Regions from separate parts of the Pseudomonas sp. JV414 genome, predicted to be linked through region 2. Evidence: predicted binding sites of a transcription regulator. Region 2 holds the regulator's gene; each other region holds the start of a gene.

The links. The regulator sigma-54, encoded in region 2, starts transcription at its own class of promoters, with help from an activator protein. The targets are predictions, from matches to a motif close to ANTGGCATNNANNTTGCTNT.
Positions count from the first base shown of each region.
Region 1: a site for sigma-54 is predicted at 2,382-2,401, ahead of glnK (P-II family nitrogen regulator). Genes of this name have one in related genera too.
Region 3: a site for sigma-54 is predicted at 2,663-2,682, ahead of F6R97_RS24975 (circularly permuted type 2 ATP-grasp protein). Genes of this name have one in related genera too.

Region 1 is NZ_VYKC01000013.1:173,458-177,590, reverse strand. Features, by position in the region: gene F6R97_RS15695 (secondary thiamine-phosphate synthase enzyme YjbQ) at 1-251, opposite strand, end outside; gene F6R97_RS15690 (ammonium transporter) at 466-1,803, opposite strand; gene glnK (P-II family nitrogen regulator) at 1,839-2,177, opposite strand; gene F6R97_RS15680 (accessory factor UbiK family protein) at 2,594-2,860, shown strand; gene F6R97_RS15675 (Bro-N domain-containing protein) at 3,337-3,864, shown strand; gene F6R97_RS15670 (HigA family addiction module antitoxin) at 3,876-4,133, opposite strand, start outside.
Region 2 is NZ_VYKC01000007.1:115,586-119,718, reverse strand. Features, by position in the region: gene rapZ (RNase adapter RapZ) at 1-379, opposite strand, end outside; gene ptsN (PTS IIA-like nitrogen regulatory protein PtsN) at 382-846, opposite strand; gene hpf (ribosome hibernation-promoting factor, HPF/YfiA family) at 859-1,167, opposite strand; gene F6R97_RS10240 (RNA polymerase factor sigma-54) at 1,247-2,740, opposite strand; gene lptB (LPS export ABC transporter ATP-binding protein) at 2,926-3,651, opposite strand; gene lptA (lipopolysaccharide transport periplasmic protein LptA) at 3,651-4,133, opposite strand, start outside.
Region 3 is NZ_VYKC01000022.1:205,775-209,907, reverse strand. Features, by position in the region: gene F6R97_RS24985 (transglutaminase domain-containing protein) at 1-260, opposite strand, end outside; gene F6R97_RS24980 (alpha-E domain-containing protein) at 257-1,207, opposite strand; gene F6R97_RS24975 (circularly permuted type 2 ATP-grasp protein) at 1,220-2,629, opposite strand; gene F6R97_RS24970 (ribonuclease E inhibitor RraB) at 3,124-3,465, opposite strand; gene F6R97_RS24965 (hypothetical protein) at 3,681-3,914, opposite strand.

The DNA of each region.
Region 1 (4,133 bases), on a different contig from region 2:
CCTTCGTCGTTATGCTCATAGCCGTCTGTTCCTTGTGGGATCAGACGATTGAAAAATCGTTCGAAGTCGCGACGTACCGCCGGATCGGCGTTCTCGTTGATGGTCAACGACGCCGAGGTATGCTGTAGCCACAAATGCAACAGACCGACCCGACACGCTTTGAGTTCAGGCAAGCCGGCGAGTAATTCGTCCGTTACCAGATGAAACCCTCGGGGCCGTGCTCGCAAGGTGATCAGAGTCTGTTGCCACATACTGTTCTCCGCACGTTCGGGGCGCATTCTAGCGCGCTCTGGAAAAAAACAAAGGCCCTAATATTCCTTCAATCGTGTAAGCCATTGGCCGCAGAAAAACGCCCGTCGTAAACGCGACCGAACGTGTCAGAAAAAACCTTTCAGCCCTTCCTTCACTGACAAATCCCGGACAAAAAAATGCCCGGCAAGCCGGGCAAATTTTTCATGCGCGTGCTTACAAGTTGTAGCCGCGTTCGTTGTGAAGCGCCAGATCGATGCCGACAGCTTCTTCTTCCTCGGTGACACGCAGACCCATGACAGCGTCCAGGACCTTGAGGATGATGAACGTGACGATCGCGGTGTAGATCACCGTGAAGCCCACGCCTTTGCACTGAATCCAGACTTGTGCACCGATGTCGGTGACGGTGCCGAAGCCACCGAGAGCCGGTGCCGCGAACACACCGGTCAGGATCGCGCCAAGGATACCGCCGATACCGTGCACGCCGAAGGCATCCAGGGAGTCGTCATAACCGAGTTTGCGTTTCAGGGTGGTGGCGCAGAAGAAGCACACCACGCCCGCCGCCAGACCGATCACCAGGGCGCCCATCGGGCCCACGGTGCCTGCCGCCGGAGTGATCGCGACCAGACCGGCCACCACACCCGAAGCGATACCCAGTGCGCTTGGTTTGCCGTGGGTGATCCACTCGGCAAACATCCAGCCCAGCGCCGCAGCAGCGGTGGCGATCTGGGTGACCAGCATCGCCATGCCGGCAGTGCCGTTGGCGGCGGCAGCGGAGCCGGCGTTGAAGCCGAACCAGCCGATCCACAGCATCGCGGCGCCCATCAGGGTGTAGCCGAGGTTGTGCGGGGCCATCGGGGTAGTCGGGAAACCTTTACGTTTGCCCAACACCAGGCAGGCAATCAGACCGGCCACACCGGCGTTGATGTGCACCACGGTGCCGCCGGCGAAGTCGAGAACGCCCCAATCCCACATCAGGCCGCCGTTGCCGGACCAGACCATGTGCGCAATCGGTGCGTAAACCAGAGTGAACCAGATACCCATGAAGATCAGCATGGCGGAGAACTTCATCCGCTCGGCAAAAGCACCGACGATCAACGCTGGGGTGATGATGGCAAAAGTCATCTGGAAGGTGATGAAGACCGCCTCGGGGAACAGCGCCGCGGGGCCAGTCAGGCTCGAAGGCGTGACACCGGCGAGGAATGCCTTGCCCATGCCGCCGAAGAACGAGTTGAAGTTGACGACGCCCTGCTCCATGCCGGTGGTGTCGAACGCAATGCTGTAGCCATAAATGACCCACAGAATGCTGATCAGACCGGTAATGGCGAAGCACTGCATCATCACGGAAAGAATGTTTTTCGAGCGAACCATGCCGCCGTAGAACAGCGCGAGGCCGGGAATGGTCATGAACAGCACAAGGGCTGTCGAGGTCATCATCCAGGCGGTATCGCCGGAGTTGAGGACTGGGGCCGCCACTTCGTCTGCCGCCATGGCCAGGCCGGGCATTACGAGGGACAACAGGGCTCCTAGCCCTGCGAATTTACGCAGAGTCATATTGTTTTCTCCTGGGGCGTTGGGTTTGTGGCGGCTTAGATTGCGTCGGTATCGGTTTCGCCGGTACGAATGCGAATCGCCTGTTCCAGATTGACCACGAAGATCTTGCCGTCACCGATCTTGCCGGTGTTGGCGGCCTTGGTTATCGCCTCGATAACCCGGTCCAGATCCTTGTCGTCAATGGCGACATCGATCTTCACCTTGGGCAGAAAATCGACCACGTACTCCGCGCCGCGGTACAGCTCGGTGTGACCCTTCTGCCGACCGAAGCCTTTGACCTCAGTAACGGTAATGCCCTGCACGCCGATCTCGGACAGCGACTCGCGCACGTCGTCCAGTTTGAACGGCTTGATGATGGCAGTGACTAGCTTCATGAAAACTCTCTCCCGAATTGGTGGACTTGCCCCAGGAAAACAAACCCGACTCAAGTCTAAGCGCAGTGCCTGGCTTTGTAACGCATCGTCGGCCTTACCTGCCCGTCCGACGCCAGCGAACCACTCCGCACGAAACTTCCCCCGTTCCGCTTGGCGCACTGCATTCGTCACAGCGACTGCATCAGTGCATGGGTCACCAGCGACTAAGCAGAAAGCTTGCCATCTATCCAAAACCCATTGATTTCAATGCTTTGGCCGCTGCTGAAGAACCTTTCGACCGATTGACGCAACCGTTACGCACAACAACAGTGCGCGACTGCCCACTCGACTGCGCGAAAAGCGTGCATCGCTGCTGCCGAGATTGACTATAGACACTGCGTGATACACTGCCCGCCATTGTTGACAGGACATTTCCCATGCTCGCGCCCAAAGACTTCCTCGACGCCCTGAGCGGCACCGCCTCCCGCCTCTTCAGCGGCGACACCCCACTGCCAAAAAGCGAAATCGAAAGCCAGTTCAAGGCTCTGTTGCAGAGTGGCTTCAGCAAGCTGGATCTGGTGAGCCGGGAAGAGTTTGATAGCCAGATGGTCGTGCTGGCACGCACCCGGGCACGGTTGGAGAGCCTTGAGGCGAAAGTGGCTGAGCTGGAAGCGAAGCTCAATCCTCCTGCTGACGCCGAGTAAGCTGATCGTTCCCACGCTCCGCGTGGGAATGCCGCCAGGGACGCTCCGCGTTCCGCTTCAGGATGTGACGCAGAGCGTCACGGGATGCATTCCCACGCAGAGCGTGGGAACGATCATTCAATGTGTCCTGTAGGAGCTGCCGAAGGCTGCGATCTTTTGATCTTAAGCCCCGCAAACATCCCGGCAACGTCCTACAAAGAACACACCGCCGTCCGATTGCGCCGCAAAGCCCCGGTTCCTAAGCTCACCCTCAGCTGAATATTCAGCACTGGGTTTGGCGACCTGAAAGCTTAAGGTGCACAACGACCATCCGACGGCGGGCTAATTTCCGCCACATCGAGTCATGGCGGCTGTGCGTGGGAGATCTTCGGGTCTGCCGGGTTCCTTTTGCTCCGGTTCGCCAACCCGCGTACAGCTGCCACCCAATCGTTTGGCGACGGTTGACGGCAGCCCCTTTAGCAAAAGGAGCTGTATCAATGAATAGCGATGACACTTACCTGACCCCACACATCTTCACCCGCCACAAACTCCACCTCCACGCCCTCCTCCTGGAAAACCAACCCTGGTTTAGCGCCCGCGACCTCGGCCGATTGCTCAGGCTATTCCTCGACGAACGAGCGCTACGCAAACTCGATCCCGACCAACACCAGAATCTGCAGACACTCATCCACGGCACCGTCGAAAACACACTGCTGATCAGCGAATCCGGCGTCTACGCGCTACTGGTCTACCATTACTGCCCCGAATACCGAGGCCTTCGCGAATGGCTGACCCACGACGTGGTGCCTGCGCTCAGAGACGCCCAGCAACCCACCTCAACAGAGCGCCCGATTCTGAGCCTGCTGAATTGGCCGCAGATGTCATTGAGCTTGCTGCACTGGAATAACCAGCCGTGGATTCGGTTGCAGGATGTTCCGCAGCTGCTGCCGAATGAGGAACGACCGCGAAGTACGGTCAATGCTCCGTGGTGGAAGCGTGCTTCGCGGGTGCTGCAGTCTTTTTAAGTACCCGAAGCTCAACCACGCTCGATTTCGGCTCTGCGCTGATCGTAGGTCGATTGCAGGTTTAGCCAGAACTCGGGCGTGGTTTTCAGGCAAATGGAAAGCCTCTTGGCAAGGTCAGGGCTTACACCTCTCTCCCGCATCACAAGGGCGCTCACTTCGCCCGCGACCTCTCTCAACGAACTAGCCAAACCATCCGCTGTAATACCCAGCGGCTCAAGAAATTCCTTTTTTAGGATTTCGCCAGGATGAATCGGCCGCATTCCAGAATT
Region 2 (4,133 bases):
GATTGGTTTCGTCCTCTATCGCTTCCGCCAGCGAGCGATTGGCGCTGCTCAGCGGGTGACGACGGCGGGTTTCCGAAAAGCGTTTGAGCAAGGTTTCTTCGTCGGCGTCCAGGTACAGCACATCGCACTGGATATGCCGGCTGCGGACCTCTTCCAGCAATTCGGGGAACCGTGACAGGTGGCTTGGCAAGTTACGCGCATCGATGGACACGGCCACCAACGGTTGTGCCAACTCGGTGTGAATCAGCGCGCGTTCGGCCAGTTCCGGCAGCAAGCCGGCAGGCAGGTTGTCGATGCAGTAGTAGCCGTTGTCCTCGAGAACATCGAGGGCGGTGCTTTTACCTGAGCCGGAGCGGCCGCTGACGATGATCAGGCGCATGATTAGTGACCGTTCTGCTCGTCCAGGACAACCTGATACAACGCTTCATTGCTCGGGGCGCTGCGCAGTTTTTCACGCACCTCCTTGCGATCAAGCATGCTGGCGATCTGGCGGAGCAATTCCAGATGTGCATCGGTGGCGGCTTCCGGGACCAGCAGCACAAACAGCAGGTCAACCGGTGCGCCATCAATGGCGTCGAAATCGATAGGGGCTTCCAGGTGCAGCAGCGCACTGATTGGCGAGGTGCAGCCTTTGAGCCGGCAGTGGGGGATGGCGATGCCGTTGCCGAAACCGGTAGAACCGAGTTTCTCACGGGCAATCAGGGCCTCGAAGACGTCCTGCATTTCCAGATCCGGTACTTCGCGGTGGATAAGGTTGGCAATTTGCTCGAGGGCTTTCTTTTTACTGCCACCCGGCGCGTTCACTTGAGAACGGCCGGGGGTCAGGATGGTTTCTAGTCGGATCATGGATTGGGGGGGTTAACGACCGGTTGCGCCCTGGAGGAGGCTCTGGGTCTTTTCCTTATGCTTTTTGAGTTGGCGATCCAGCTTGTCGGTCAGCAGGTCGATGGCGGCATACATGTCCGTATGCTCGGCATTGGCGACCACTTCTCCGCCGGGAATATGCAGCGTGGCTTCGATCTTCTGCAGCAGTTTTTCGACGTTCATCGTGACTTGTACATTGGTGATCTTGTCGAAATGCCTCTCTAATCGGTCGAGTTTTTCGCCGATATAGGTGCGCAGGGGTTCGGTCACTTCCAGTTGGTGTCCACTGATGTTGACTTGCATACAGCTTCTCCTTCGTTGCCAGTGCATAAAGCGGCAGGCAGAAATGCCTGCCACTGGAACGCTGTGGCGAGCCCGGCGGCTACATCAACCGCTTCCGTTCGCTGGAAGGCGCGATCCCCAGGGATTCGCGGTACTTGGCGACGGTGCGACGGGCTACCTGAATGCCTTGTGCCTCCAGTAAACCAGCGATCTTGCTGTCACTCAACGGCTTTTTCTGATTTTCCGCGGCAACCAGTTTTTTGATGATCGCGCGGATCGCCGTGGACGAGCATTCACCGCCTTCGGAGGTACTGACGTGGCTGGAAAAAAAGTATTTCAGTTCATAGATGCCCCGTGGGGTATGCATGAATTTTTGCGTGGTCACCCGTGAAATCGTCGATTCGTGCATGCCCACCGCTTCGGCGATGTCATGCAGCACCAACGGTTTCATGGCTTCGTCACCGTATTCAAGAAAGCCGCGCTGATGCTCGACGATCTGGGTGGCGACTTTCATCAGGGTTTCATTGCGGCTTTGCAGGCTCTTGATGAACCAGCGAGCTTCCTGCAACTGATTACGCATGAACGTGTTATCAGCGCTGGTATCGGCGCGACGCACGAAACCGGCGTACTGGGCGTTGACCCGCAGGCGTGGCACCGATTCCTGATTCAGCTCCACCAGCCAGCGCTCGTTGTCCTTGCGCACGATCACGTCGGGAACGACGTATTCGGCTTCGGCGGACTCGATTTGTGAACCCGGGCGCGGGTTGAGGCTCTGGACCAATTCGATGACCTGACGCAGTTCATCTTCCTTGAGCTTCATGCGGCGCATCAGCTGGCTGTAGTCGCGGCTGCCGAGCAGGTCGATGTAATCGGTGACCAGGCGCTTGGCCTCGGCCAGCCAAGGGGTCTTGGCGGGCAGCTGGCGCAGTTGCAGCAGCAGGCATTCGCCGAGGTTGCGGGCGCCGATGCCAGCGGGTTCGAATTGCTGGATGCGGTGCAGGACGGCTTCGATTTCGTCCAGTTCGATGTCCAGTTCCGGGTCGAAGGCTTCGAGGATTTCCTCGAGGGTTTCGTCCAGGTAGCCCTGATTGTTGATGCAGTCGATCAGGGTCACGGCGATCAGGCGATCGGTGTCGGACATCGGTGCCAGGTTCAGTTGCCAGAGCAAATGGCTTTGCAGGCTTTCACCGACCGATGTGCGGGTGGTGAAATCCCACTCGTCGTCATCGTTGCTCGGCAGGCTGCTGGCGCTGGTCTGGTAGACGTCCTCCCAGGCAGTGTCGACGGGCAATTCGTTGGGAATACGCTCGTTCCAGTCGCCTTCCTCGAGGTTATCCACCGTTGGGGCGGTTTCCTGGTAGGAGGGTTCCTGAATGTCGGCGTTGGGTTTCTGTTCGGCGCTATCGGCCAAGGGGTCGGCGTTATCGAAGTCGTCGCCTTCTTCCTGGCGTTCGAGCATCGGATTGGACTCCAGGGCCTCCTGGATTTCCTGTTGCAGGTCCAGGGTCGACAATTGGAGCAGGCGGATGGCCTGTTGCAGCTGCGGTGTCATCGTCAGCTGCTGGCCCATTCTCAAGACTAGCGATGGTTTCATGGCAGGGGCTTAACACCTTATTCGCCGGCGCACATGCGCCATCCACTACAGGGCGCCGAAGCGCCAAACATAAGCAAATTATATGCCTGAAACTGGAGTGTTTGCCTAGAGCGCTGTAACAATAAAAACTTATTGATTTTTTTATTGAAGCGAGCGCTCTCTCGGCGACCCGGGCACCTCAGTGCTTACAGGCGGAACTCATGACCCAGATACACTTCCTTGACCAGTTCATTGGCCAGGATGGTGGCGGAGTCACCTTCAGCGATCAGTTGGCCATCGTTGACGATGTAGGCGGTTTCGCAGATATCCAGGGTTTCGCGGACGTTGTGGTCCGTGATCAGCACACCAATGCCTTTGGCCTTGAGATGATGAATGATCTGCTTGATGTCGCCCACCGAAATCGGGTCTACGCCGGCGAAGGGTTCGTCGAGGAGGATGAATTTCGGATTGGTGGCCAGTGCCCGGGCGATTTCCACGCGGCGGCGTTCACCACCGGACAGGCTCATGCCAAGGTTGTCGCGGATGTGGTGGATGTGAAATTCCTGCAGCAGGCTTTCCAGCTCTTTGCGACGACCGGCCTTGTCGAGTTCCTTGCGAGTCTCGAGGATGGCCATGATGTTGTCGGCCACCGACAGTTTGCGGAAGATCGACGCTTCTTGCGGAAGATAACCGATACCCGCCTTCGCACGACCGTGCATCGGCTGGTGGCTGACGTCCAGGTCATCGATCAGTACGCGGCCCTGATCGGCCTGTACCAGGCCGACAATCATGTAGAAGCAGGTGGTTTTACCGGCACCGTTAGGGCCAAGCAGGCCGACGATCTGACCGCTGTCGATGGACAGGCTGACGTCGCGCACGACCTGACGGCTCTTGTAGCTCTTGGCCAGATGCTGAGCTTTCAGAGTTGCCATTACTGGGCCTTTTGCTCGTCGGTTTTCTTCTTCGGCTGGATCACCATGTCGATGCGAGGGCGCGACTCGGTGACCTTGTTGCCCGTGGCACGACCGGCGCTCGCAAGCTTTTTGACGGTGTCGTAGACGATTTTCTCGCCTTGGGTGACGTTGTTGTCTTTATCGATGACTTTGGCGCGATCGATCAGCACGACGCGGTTCTGCGAGGCGTGGTACTGAATAGTTACGCCGTAGCCCTGAACCGGCTTGGTATCGCCCGCCGTTTGCAGTTGCTCGAAGTAGGCGAGGTTGCCCACCGAGGTCACCACGTCGATGTCGCCGGCCGGGGTGCGGGTGATGGTCACGGTATTGCCGGTGACCTTCATCGAGCCCTGCGTAATGATCACATCGCCTTTATAGGTAGCAACGCCGTTCTTGTCGTCCAGTTGGGCATCGTCGGCCTGAATGCGGATGGGCTGCTCTTGATCGTTCGGCAGAGCCCA
Region 3 (4,133 bases), on a different contig from region 2:
TCGGCTTCGCGCAGTTCGTCGATGTCCACCTGCCCTCGGGCGCCGATGATGATCGCTTCGTGAGGTTCGTCCAGGGTCAGCACATGCAGAATGTTGCCGAACGGATCGAGTTGCGCGCGCACCGGACGTGGCAGGTCGAGCTGCCAGCTGAGCACGTGTTGGCGCTCGCTGTCGTGAGGGGTCAGTCGCAGGTACTGGATGCTCGCCCGCACCTGATCTTCGTAGTGATAGGTGGTCTCGTGGCTAATGGAAAGTCTCATGCAGCCTCCAGGTAGGAACTGTGTATGGCGTTGCCCAACTGGCGCACCAGCGGGATGAACTCGGTCAGCCAGGCGTGCAGGCCTTCGTCGAGAATTTCGTTGATACCGGTGTAGCGCAGGCGTGCGTCCATTTCTGCCGCCAATCGCTGGGCAGGACGGCCGTTGGCCCCCGGCAATTGGGCGAGGATCTGGTCGATTTCTTCGGTGCAGGCGCGCAGGGATCGTGGCACGTCGGCGCGCAGCAGCAACAACTCGGCCACATGCCGGGCGCCAGGGGCGTCGCGATAGATCTCGGTATAGGCCTCGAACGATGACAGGGCCCGCAGCAAGGCGCTCCACTGGTAATAGGCGTGAGCCGTGCCGTCGCTGACCGCTTCGGCCTGATCGCCGGCCATTTCGTAACGGGCGTCGAGCAGGCGCAAGGTGTTGTCAGCCCTTTCGATAAAGGTGCCCAGACGAATGAAACGGAACGCGTCGTTACGCATGATGGTGCCGTAGGACGCACCGCGAAACAGGTGGGAACGTTCCTTGATCCACTCACAGAAACGGCTCATGCCGTAGCGACTCAAGCCCTGTTCGGCGATCCCGCGAATTTCCAGCCAGGTAGCGTTGATGTTTTCCCACATGTCGGCGGTGATTCGCCCACGCACCGCGTGGGCACTGGCTCGCGCGGCACCGAGGCAGCTGTAGATGCTCGCCGGGTTGGCCGCATCCAAGGCGAAAAAATGCAGCAGCCGTTCGGCATGCAGATCGCCGTGACGCTCCAGATAATCGTCCAGCGTGCCGGTGATCAGCAACGGCATGGCGAGTTCGTGCAAGCCATCGCCACGACCGTCCTGAGGCATCAGTGACAGCGAATAACTGATGTCGAGCATCCGTGCGAGGTTTTCGGCCCGCTCCAGGTAACGCGACATCCAATACAGATCCGAGGCAGTTCTACTTAACATGGCAGGCTTCCTTCAATCCTCGACCACCCAGGTGTCCTTGGTTCCGCCGCCCTGGGATGAATTCACCACCAGGGAGCCTTCGCGCAAGGCGACACGGGTCAAACCGCCGGGCACAACCCGGGTTTCGCGGCCAGACAATACAAACGGACGCAGGTCGATATGGCGTGGAGCGATGCCGTTTTCGACAAAGGTCGGACAGGTCGATAAAGACAACGTCGGCTGGGCGATGTACGCGTGGGGCTTGGCTTTGATCCGCTCACGGAAAGATTCGATTTCCGCTGCCGTCGCCGCCGGCCCCACCAGCATTCCGTAACCGCCGGAGCCCTGGGTTTCCTTGACTACCAGCTCTGGAAGATTGGCCAGCACGTGGGACAGTTCCGAGGGATTACGACACTGCCATGTAGGCACGTTCTTCAGGATCGGCTCTTCATCCAGGTAGAAACGAATCATGTCCGTGACGAAGGGATATACCGATTTGTCGTCCGCGACCCCGGTGCCGATGGCATTCGCCAGCACCACATTGCCAGAGCGGTAGGACGACAGCAGACCTGGAACACCAAGCATCGAATCCGGGTTGAACGCCAACGGATCGAGGAAGGCATCGTCGAGGCGCCGGTAGATCACATCGACGGCTTTCGGCCCGTCCGTGGTGCGCATGAACACCTTGTCATCGCGCACGAACAGGTCCGCGCCCTCCACCAGTTCAACGCCCATTTCCCGGGCCAGAAATGCATGCTCGAAAAACGCGCTGTTGAAGCGCCCCGGCGTCAGCACTACCACGCTCGGGTTGTCGATCGGGCTGGAACTTTTCAGGGTGTCGAGCAACAGGTTCGGATAGTGGTCGATCGGTGCGATGCGCTGGGCCGCGAACAACTCGGGGAACAATCGCATCATCATCTTGCGGTCTTCGAGCATGTAGCTCACGCCGCTGGGTGTACGAAGATTGTCTTCGAGCACGTAGTACGTGCCGTCGCCATCGCGCACAAGGTCGACGCCGGAAATGTGCGAATAGATATCGCGGTGCAGATCCAGCCCTTGCATCGCCAACTGGTATTGCTCGTTGGCCAATACTTGCTCGGCCGGGATGATGCCGGCCTTGATGATGCGCTGCTCGTGATAGAGGTCGGCAAGGAACATGTTCAATGCCTTGACCCGCTGAATGCAGCCGCGCTCGACGATCCGCCATTCACTGGCGGGGATACTGCGGGGAATGGTGTCGAAGGGAATCAGGCGTTCTGTCCCCTGCTCATCACCATAGAGCGTGAATGTAATCCCGGCACGATGAAATAACAGATCGGCCTCGCGTCGCCGTTGTGCCAAAAGCTCGTCAGGCGTTTCGGCCAGCCAACGGGCAAACTCCCGATAATGCGGGCGGACCTGGCCGCCGGCGTCGTACATCTCATCAAAATAGGTGCGGATCATGCCGTACTCCTTGTCACTCCGGACATCCAGACCTTCGCAAGGCCCGTGCCATCGGCATAAACGCTTTGATATCAATCAGTTGGATAATGGCGCTGCACGCACCGCACCAATCCTGTGCGGTAAATGCCCCAACCTGATCGCCCCCGCTTCATGGCGAAGCAATGCTGTCGCCTATCTGCAGCATAGTCAGAGTTGATTTCACTGCCCGGGAGGCGATGGGGATAATCCGGGCATTCGCTGGAAAACTTATCGTTCTTCCCTTCTAGCCGCTTGTTCAGGTGGCTTTTTTTTGCGTTTTTGAAACGTTATGAATCAAAAACACGATCAAGAGATCGCAGCCTCGTTTCACTCGACAGCTCCTACAGGAGAACGCATTCCAATGTAGGAGCTGTCGAGTGAAACGAGGCTGCGATCTTTGGCTTATTCAAACCGCGAAAACGAAAACGGCCGACCCAAAGGTCAGCCGTTGCTGAGTGTTGTCACTGTTCATAAGCTTATGCGAGTAGCCCTCGTACCTCCTGCTTGACGCCCCATCCTTCGATGATACCGCCCAGAGGCTCGACCACCGCCTCGAAGTCCTGCTCAAAGTCGCCGATCCCGTCATAGGTGGCGTACATCACTTTGCTCAGTTCCAGATGCCACGCGCCGTCGTCGCGCACGCTGATCTGGGCATTCAAGGATTCACCACAGAAATGACCTGCCGCCCTGCGTGCCCGCTCCTCGTCCGGAAAAATGGCGTAGAACTCGATGGGATGGAATCGTGAAAAGTCGAAACCGCCTTCTTTCATGCGGCGCAGCACGTTGCTGCTGATGTCTTCTTGATAGGCTGTGCTCATGAAACGTCCCCCTCAGACTGATGGATAGACTTTCCGTATTCCCTGCACTTTCAACCGATTGGTGAGAGCGATACGGCAACAGAGGTTGCCGACGGGAAACAAGCATGTAGCTGACAAGACCAGACCTTAGCGAGTCATTCGCTGATCTCGCTTGCAGAGTAGCCCCAAGACAGAGCTGCTGCCAAGGTCTGGTTGTGAATGTGACAAGAGGTGTATCAGATCGGGGTAATACTGATGATTTCAATGCTGTTCTGGGATTTCAGGCTTTTGACGGTCGGATCATCGGTACGACCCTCCAGATCATTGAGATCCAGTTCGGCAGCGACCGGCAGGCACCGGGCGCGAATGAGTTTGGCGGCTTGCTCGCTATTCGGGCATTCCTCGCACTCGAAGAGTTCGTCCACTGTTTCACCGTGATCATCCACGAAAGTGATTTTCCACTTTTGCATCGGTGCCTCCTCGATAAAACCCATGGATGGGCTTACTTCTATCTGGACTTTTACCCTGAGTGATCGTTCAAACGGATTACCGCGTGCTGGCATGAAAAAAAACACAGAAACCTGTGTAGGAGCGAAGCTTGCTCGCGAAGGCGGTGTATCAGTTGATAGGTGTATTGGCTGATGCACCGCGTTCGCGAGCAAGCTTCGCTCCTACAGGGTTATGTATTC